DNA from 2 places in the Alloacidobacterium dinghuense genome. Region 2 is predicted to be linked to the other one. Evidence: riboswitches for the same ligand, from Rfam matches in the RefSeq annotation. Region 2 holds a riboswitch; the other holds the start of a gene.
The links. A riboswitch is a leader RNA that binds a small molecule or an ion and turns the genes downstream of it on or off. The one in region 2 is predicted to bind cobalamin.
Positions count from the first base shown of each region.

Region 1: another riboswitch for cobalamin. It lies ahead of H7849_RS03630 (TonB-dependent receptor); the one in region 2 lies ahead of H7849_RS16190 (ribonucleoside-diphosphate reductase subunit alpha).

Region 1 covers NZ_CP060394.1:881,292-884,715, reverse strand. Annotated here, with positions in the region: gene H7849_RS03630 (TonB-dependent receptor) at 1-1,552, opposite strand, end outside; cobalamin riboswitch at 1,617-1,813, opposite strand; gene H7849_RS03625 (hypothetical protein) at 1,997-2,638, opposite strand.
Region 2 covers NZ_CP060394.1:3,937,856-3,941,279, reverse strand. Annotated here, with positions in the region: gene H7849_RS16190 (ribonucleoside-diphosphate reductase subunit alpha) at 1-1,265, opposite strand, end outside; cobalamin riboswitch at 1,362-1,556, opposite strand; gene H7849_RS16185 (alpha-amylase family glycosyl hydrolase) at 1,688-3,424, opposite strand, start outside.

The sequences.
Region 1 (3,424 bases), 3.1 Mb from region 2:
CAGCTCCCGGACGCACCGCATAGTACGAGAGCCCCACGCGTGGCGTGCCCTCCGTGCCATACAGCCCGTTCTTCTCAATGCCACCACCGAGCGAATAAAACAGCCTGCTTCTGAAGTCGCCGCCAACCTGCAGCATGTAGTCATAGTTCGCGCGCACCAGCGTGTCATTCACAAAACCTGGATAGCGATCCGCCCCGCGCTCATTCTCATAGCGGAACCCCGCAATCCCCAGCAAATGCGGCGTGACCTGATAATCCATCTGCGCGTAGATGTTGTCGCGGTTCGACACCAGTTCCGAAGTCACCGGATACGTCCCGGCGTAATTCAGAATCGCCTGCCCGCTCACCGCGTATCCATTCGCGCCTGTAATCGTTACCGGATTGCCAAGATAAATCCCCTCATCCGGCTCATAGATCCCCGTCGGCGACCACTGTGTCGACTCCTCCCGCTTGCGCGCTAATCCATAACGCGCCAGCGCATGCCAGCGATCCGAAAAGTCATGATCGATCGTCCCCGCGAGAAAAATATCCTGGTCCGATTGCTTCGCATCATTCGCAATCTGGTAGAACTGGTACGCATTCGGTAGCCCGGTCGCAATATCCGCATTGCGCGCGCTCACGCGCAGCGTCGTCGCACCCGACAAGGCGTACCCGAGATTCATACTCTCGTTGATATTGTGATACTCACTGTCTGGAATCGAATTCTGCGTCTGCAGGTCACCAAAGGCGCCGTAATAGTCGAACGCCCGATGCGTCCCGCCCAGCTGCACTTCATTCCGATACGTCCCGAAATTCCCCGCATCGCCCTCATACAGGAGCGAAGGAAACGGAGTCGAGCCACGCGGCGTGCTGAAGCCGATCACGCCCGCAGCAGCGTCCGATCCATACAGCACCGAGTTCGGCCCGCGATACGCCTCGGCACTCTGCACACCGGTCGACGCAATCGTGGAAAGATCGAACCGCCCGCCGATGTCTTCAATCGGCACGCTGTCAAACAGAATCTTGTTCGAATCCGAATTCCCGCCGCGCACAAAGATGCTCGTCAGCCCGCCGCGCTGCCCTGTCTGCACCACATTCACGCCGGCCACTTGCCGCATCGCATCCACGAGGTCCGCGCGATTGATAAAGTCTGTCTTGTTCAGCGTCGTGATCGACGCGCTCAATTGTGCCTGCGGCAGCGGAGTGCCCGTCGCCGTCACCACAATCGATTGCCGCACCCACTCCGGCTCGAGCACAATGTTTTGTTCCACCGCTTCAAGCGAGCCTCCATAAAAGCTCTCCGTCGTCAGTTGGCGAAACGACTGCCCACCTGCCAGCACATAAAAGCGTCCGGTCACCGGGTTCGAAAGCTGATAGCTTCCATCACTGTTCGTTTTCCCGGCGATAATAACTTTGCCATTCTGAATCAGCGATATGTTTGCATTGGCAATCGGCTGCCCTAGCGGATCGGTAACGCGCCCGGTGACAACCACAGCGCGTAACGGTAAAGCAGCCAGCAACAGGGAGACAGAAAACAGGGCGAGACGGCCAGCAGGCCGCAGCTTTTTCAGCATATTTCTCCTTCGTTCCCCTCGGAACGCGGTTCGAACGGCAACTTGGCCGCAATGGCCAATCCCGTTTCTCTTCCCGCATGAAACCGGTCTCCTGACTCGCGCGCTGTCTGTCAAAACCGCCTTCCCGGATCTTCCCAGTGGCATTCAGGTCTGACATTTCCCTGCGCATCTCCATCTGACAGACGCAGGGTCGCGCTCACAGTTGCGGGGCAGTGACGGATTCTCACCGTCTTCCCGAGCATCTCATGCGTTAATCGTTGTCGTGGACCATGCAGAAGCGCGCGAGATGATCCCGAACCTTCATTACATGGAGAATGATTTGATTATTCCGGCAAGCGAACATGCTGTCAAAATTGCTTTTCGATGAAAGATGAAACGTCTTTACAGGGGAGCCACTACCTGCGATTGAAGTCAAAATACACTGCAGAATACGACTTGTGCTGCTTACCACTGTTTAACAAGTGTCGTAGGCTGTCTGATTACCATGCATTGTTTAGTAGAATTCGCAGAAGTAGAAATCGGAACCTGAGTGCCATCAGGAAGATCACGATAATTCATAGGTGATGTGTCCAATACGATGCCTGCTGGCCTATCATACGGCCAGGGAATAGCCAATCCAGCGCCAACATGACGATAGCCGTTTAGCTCTGCACGGGTAACCGACGGAGGTGGACCTGCTGCATATTTTCCCCCCACATCAAATTCCCATCTCACTTCATGCAAAAATACCTGATCTTCAAAAGTGTGGCCTGGCGTTTGTCCATCCCCTACGTACACTCTAGCTAAAAGACAGGTCTTAAATGAATCGTGAAAATCAAGGGCGACCAGGTTCTCGTTTGGCGAGACAAAAGGACAAACCAGCGGAAAGCTGCAATGAGGTTCGTCAGTCACCTCGATCCGGAAATCCTTGGAGGGATTTATTTCATCACTCTTGACGGTCACGAGATTAATCGCTTCGCCCTTGAACCAAGGCTTCCCTTCGCCATCTTTGACCGGATATTGAGGGTGCCGCTCTACGTAAATATGTTTGTCGTAGTAACCCACGCGACGGCAGTCGATTAGCGTCTGCACGAATCCCAGCCTCAATATGCGACTCCTCGGAACGGCCCCGGGATCGCTTTTGATTTTCCCTGAAGCGCTTATCGTGATTTGACCTCTTGGCTCTATGTATGCCGAGTCAACCACTTGCGGAAGACCCAAGATCATCATTCCGATACGACTTACGTCAAACCCGCCTGGGGAGGAAACATCGACGTCATAATCAATATCGAATCCAGGGACGCTAGCGTGGTGCATTCTTGCTCACCAGCTCCACACGTTTCAGCGCATTTTCTACAAGGAGCAGGCCATCATAACATCGGGCTAAAGGAGGTAACAACAATTCCCCAACGACCACTTTGTCGGCGCCTATCTAGCAACCGAACGAAATAGACTGCCCGACAAAAGCAACCGGCTCATTCATCCAGCGTCTCCCGCAGGCATTCCGTCCTGGTATGAAACTCTTTTGCCAGATCGCGCAGCATCTTTGGCGTGGGCTCGCGGTTGCAACAGACGAAGTCGGATGCGTCTTCATAGACCCACCGGTGTCTGTCAGCAATTTCCCAGATGTTGGTGCCGCACTCTACACAACGGATCGAAACTTCTCTTACAAGGCTTTCAAGCGACATTTCTTTCAACACAACAACGAATGGAAAAAAGCCAGCGAACCCGTTTCCTTAGTCCGCTGGCGATATCTCGTTAAGTTCTCTTACTGCTGATGGAAATGTAGCTGGATGGGGCCCTATTGACCATCCCTCTTTAGTTCGGACGATCGCCACTTGTTGTAATCGGAATTGGTTACCCTCGGATGGATGGACAACGCAAATTCACCTC
Region 2 (3,424 bases):
CAACCATTCCCGGTCTCGGCCAGGCAGCGCATCATGCGCGCATAGAGATCGCGCGCCCTTACCTGTCGCGTGAAGAGCATTTCTTCTTCTGCCTTTTCGTATGCCGCATCAAACTCGCTGCCAAACGCGTCGGGTAGATGTGAAACTGTCTTTGGATCGAACAAGGACCAGATGCCATCTTCGTCGACACGACGCATGAAGATGTCTGGAATCCAGTTCGCCAGATTCAGGTTGTAGGTACGGCGTGAAAGATCGCCGGTATTCTCGCGCAACTCAAGAAACTGCTCAATATCCGCGTGCCAGGGCTCCAGATACACACAGCAGGCTCCTTTGCGCTTGCCACCCTGATTCACCGCGGCAACAGAGCTATCCAGAGTCCGAAGCCACGGCACAATTCCGTTCGACAATCCGTTCGTGGCGCGAATCAGCGACCCCTCCGAGCGCACGCGATGGAAAGCGAGCCCGATGCCGCCTGAAAACTTGGACAGCAGGGCCACATCCTTGTACGCGTCGTAGATCGACTCCAGCGAATCCTGTGGAGAATCGTGCAGGTAGCACGACGACATCTGCGCATGTTTTGTCCCGGAATTGAAGAGCGTCGGAGAGCTAGGCATGTAGTCATGCGAAGCGATCATGCGATAGAACTCGATCGCTTCGTTCGGCGTGCCGGCCAATCCGCATGCGACGCGCAGAAAGAAATGTTGCGGCGTCTCGACTACTTTGCGCGAGAGGGGATCGCGCAGCAGATAGCGGTCATACACGGTCCGCAGGCCGAAGTACTCGAAGTTATCCGAGAAGTGTTCGTCAATGGCATGGTTGAGTTTGCGAGCGTGCACGCGCACAAACTCGGCTGTGGCCGCATTCACTACACCTTCCCGGAACCCGTGCTCCACGGACTGCGAAAAGGAGTGGAGGTTCTGTCCGGCAACTTCCTTCACAATCGTTCCGAGCAGCAAGCGGGCCGCCAGCTTTGAGTACTGCGGCTCTTCTGCAATCAGCGAAGCGGCTGTATCAATGGACATCGCATCCAGTTCGCGGGTGGTCGCTCCGTCATACAATCCGCCTATGGTTTTGCTGGCAACGCGGATAGCGTCGACATGAGCCAATCCATGCGCGCAACGCTGCACTGCGCGCACAATCTTGTTCACGTCGACAGGCTCAAGCGCGCCATTGCGCTTGCGCACATGCATCGTCGGCGTCACATCGGGAACAGGAAAACCCGGCACGATATCGGAAAGACTGGTTTGAGTCTGAACTGTGGCCATCTGCTGCTCTCCCTGGCCTCTGGAAGGGAAAAGAAGAAACAGCAGCACTCCGAGTCCGGAGCAGGAGCCACTGTCACCTCACCTCCCCTCGGAGGCGTAGCGAATGTCTTCGTGGCAGGTCTTCGGACTTGCAGGCTGCCTACTTGCTCCGGCTTCCCAGTTCACGGCTGAACCAGTGCTTGCTGTTGGAGCGTTTGTTCCTGCTTACCGCTGCGGGGCAGTTCCGGTCTTTCACCGGCTTCCCTTTTCACCCGGGTTTGAGGACCGGGCACCGCGAAGTGAAATCTACCGTATCAAGGGCTAGACTACGAGTCAACCGCAATATTTCGTGGTCCCTGTGCAAATCCTGGTCTCTCACATTGCGAGACTTATACTGCATTTTTCTTCTCAACATTGCCCGAATGTGAGTGGAACCTGAATTCTTAATCAGCAGAATAGAAAGCCACTTCTTTTGCTCCCAGGTGGAGTTCAAAGGTATCGTGGTTCGCGCTCACGACATTCGCAACGCCCGCCAGTGGACGTAGATTCGAACAACCAGCGAGCGCAGTATTTTCGGTGTTTAAAGTGATATTGCGCAGTTGATCCGCGTTGTTTGCTATCACTAATACGCGGTCTTTGCCGTCGCAACCGTGTGAGATATCTTCAGCACGGACAAAAGCAAATGCGGTAGGATCTTCATCCAGTACATCCTGCTGCTCGCCCGATTGCAATATGCTGTGCTGTGTGCGGAGGTGCAGCAAAGTACTTACCAAGCTATACATCTCCTGTTGCTCAGTGCTGCGGCTCGCGGCTTCAAAGGCGTTTGGCTGACCATCGTGAAACCCGCCGGGAAAATCATGGCGGTTGTCAGGGTCGTTACCGCCTCGCATCGCGATTTCATCACCAGCGTAGATTTGGGGCATGCCGCGCAACGTTGCGAGCAGGCCGAATGCCATCTTCAATTCAGCAGGTGTAGCGCCGGGTTCGCTCAGGAAGCGCGCGGTGTCGTGATTGCCGAGGAAGGTGACAAGACGCTCGGGGTGCGGATAGAGCCGGTCCTGTCGGAGAATATCTTCGAGTTTCGTGATCGGCTCTCCATGGACGAGCACTGAACGTAGTGTGAAATAAAGAGGAAAGTCGAAAGGCGTGTAGAGTCCTGTGTCAATGCCATTGTGTTCGACGCCTCCGGCGAAGTACGAGGTGATTGTCGGGTCGCCATTGAAGACTTCGCCGACTGTTGTGAGCTTCGGGTAGAGTTCACGCAACTGCGCATGAAACTGCTGCCAGAACGCGCGGTTCACATACGGAAATGTGTCGATGCGAAGGCCATCGAGGCCAGCCGTTTCGATCCACCAGACAGCGTTCTGAATCAGATATTTTGCCACGATGGGATTTTCCTGATTGAGGTCTGGCAGAACATTGGCGAACCATCCTTCGGTGATGTCGCGACGCTCGCGCCAGGATGCATGCGGATCGGGAATCGACTTGAAGTCGCCTTTAGCTACGGTGTGGTGTTCGAGCGTTCCATGGAACCAGTCAGGCAGCGGCGGGTCTTTGACCCAGGGATGCGCAGGGCCTATGTGATTCGGGACCGTATCAAGCACGATCTTCATGCGGTGCTGATGCAGAGACGAGGCGAGATGCTGATAGTCAGCAAGCGTGCCGAAGTGTGGATCGACTGCGTACATATCGGTCGCGCTGTAACCGTGATATGACTGAGGCGAAGGAATGTTCTTATAGACCGGCGTTGTCCACACGGTGGTAACACCCAGCGACTGCAGGTAATCGATGTGTTGTTCGATGCCTTTGAAATCGCCTCCATGCCACCCGCGCACTTTAGCACGCTCTTCGCTCGACTCGTCGTTCGATGAGTCGCCATCCGCAAATCGATCCGTCATGATCAGGTACATCACATCTGCAGATGAGAAGCCCTGAAAGCCGTCCGATTTCGGCCTGCGTGAATGCAATTGGAAATCTGCTTCTGCTTTGCCTGCGCTATTTGCGGCTGTGATGTGTATCGTCTGCGGCGAAGCATTCGCGGTGCTCAACCAGAGAAAAGCCCAGTGGCCATTGTCGGAAACTTGCGTCTTTTGAATGGAAACTTGATGTCCAGCCACCGAAATCCGGGCGCCAGAGAGGTATTCGCCATGAATGAGCAGCATGGGCGATGGCATATCGGC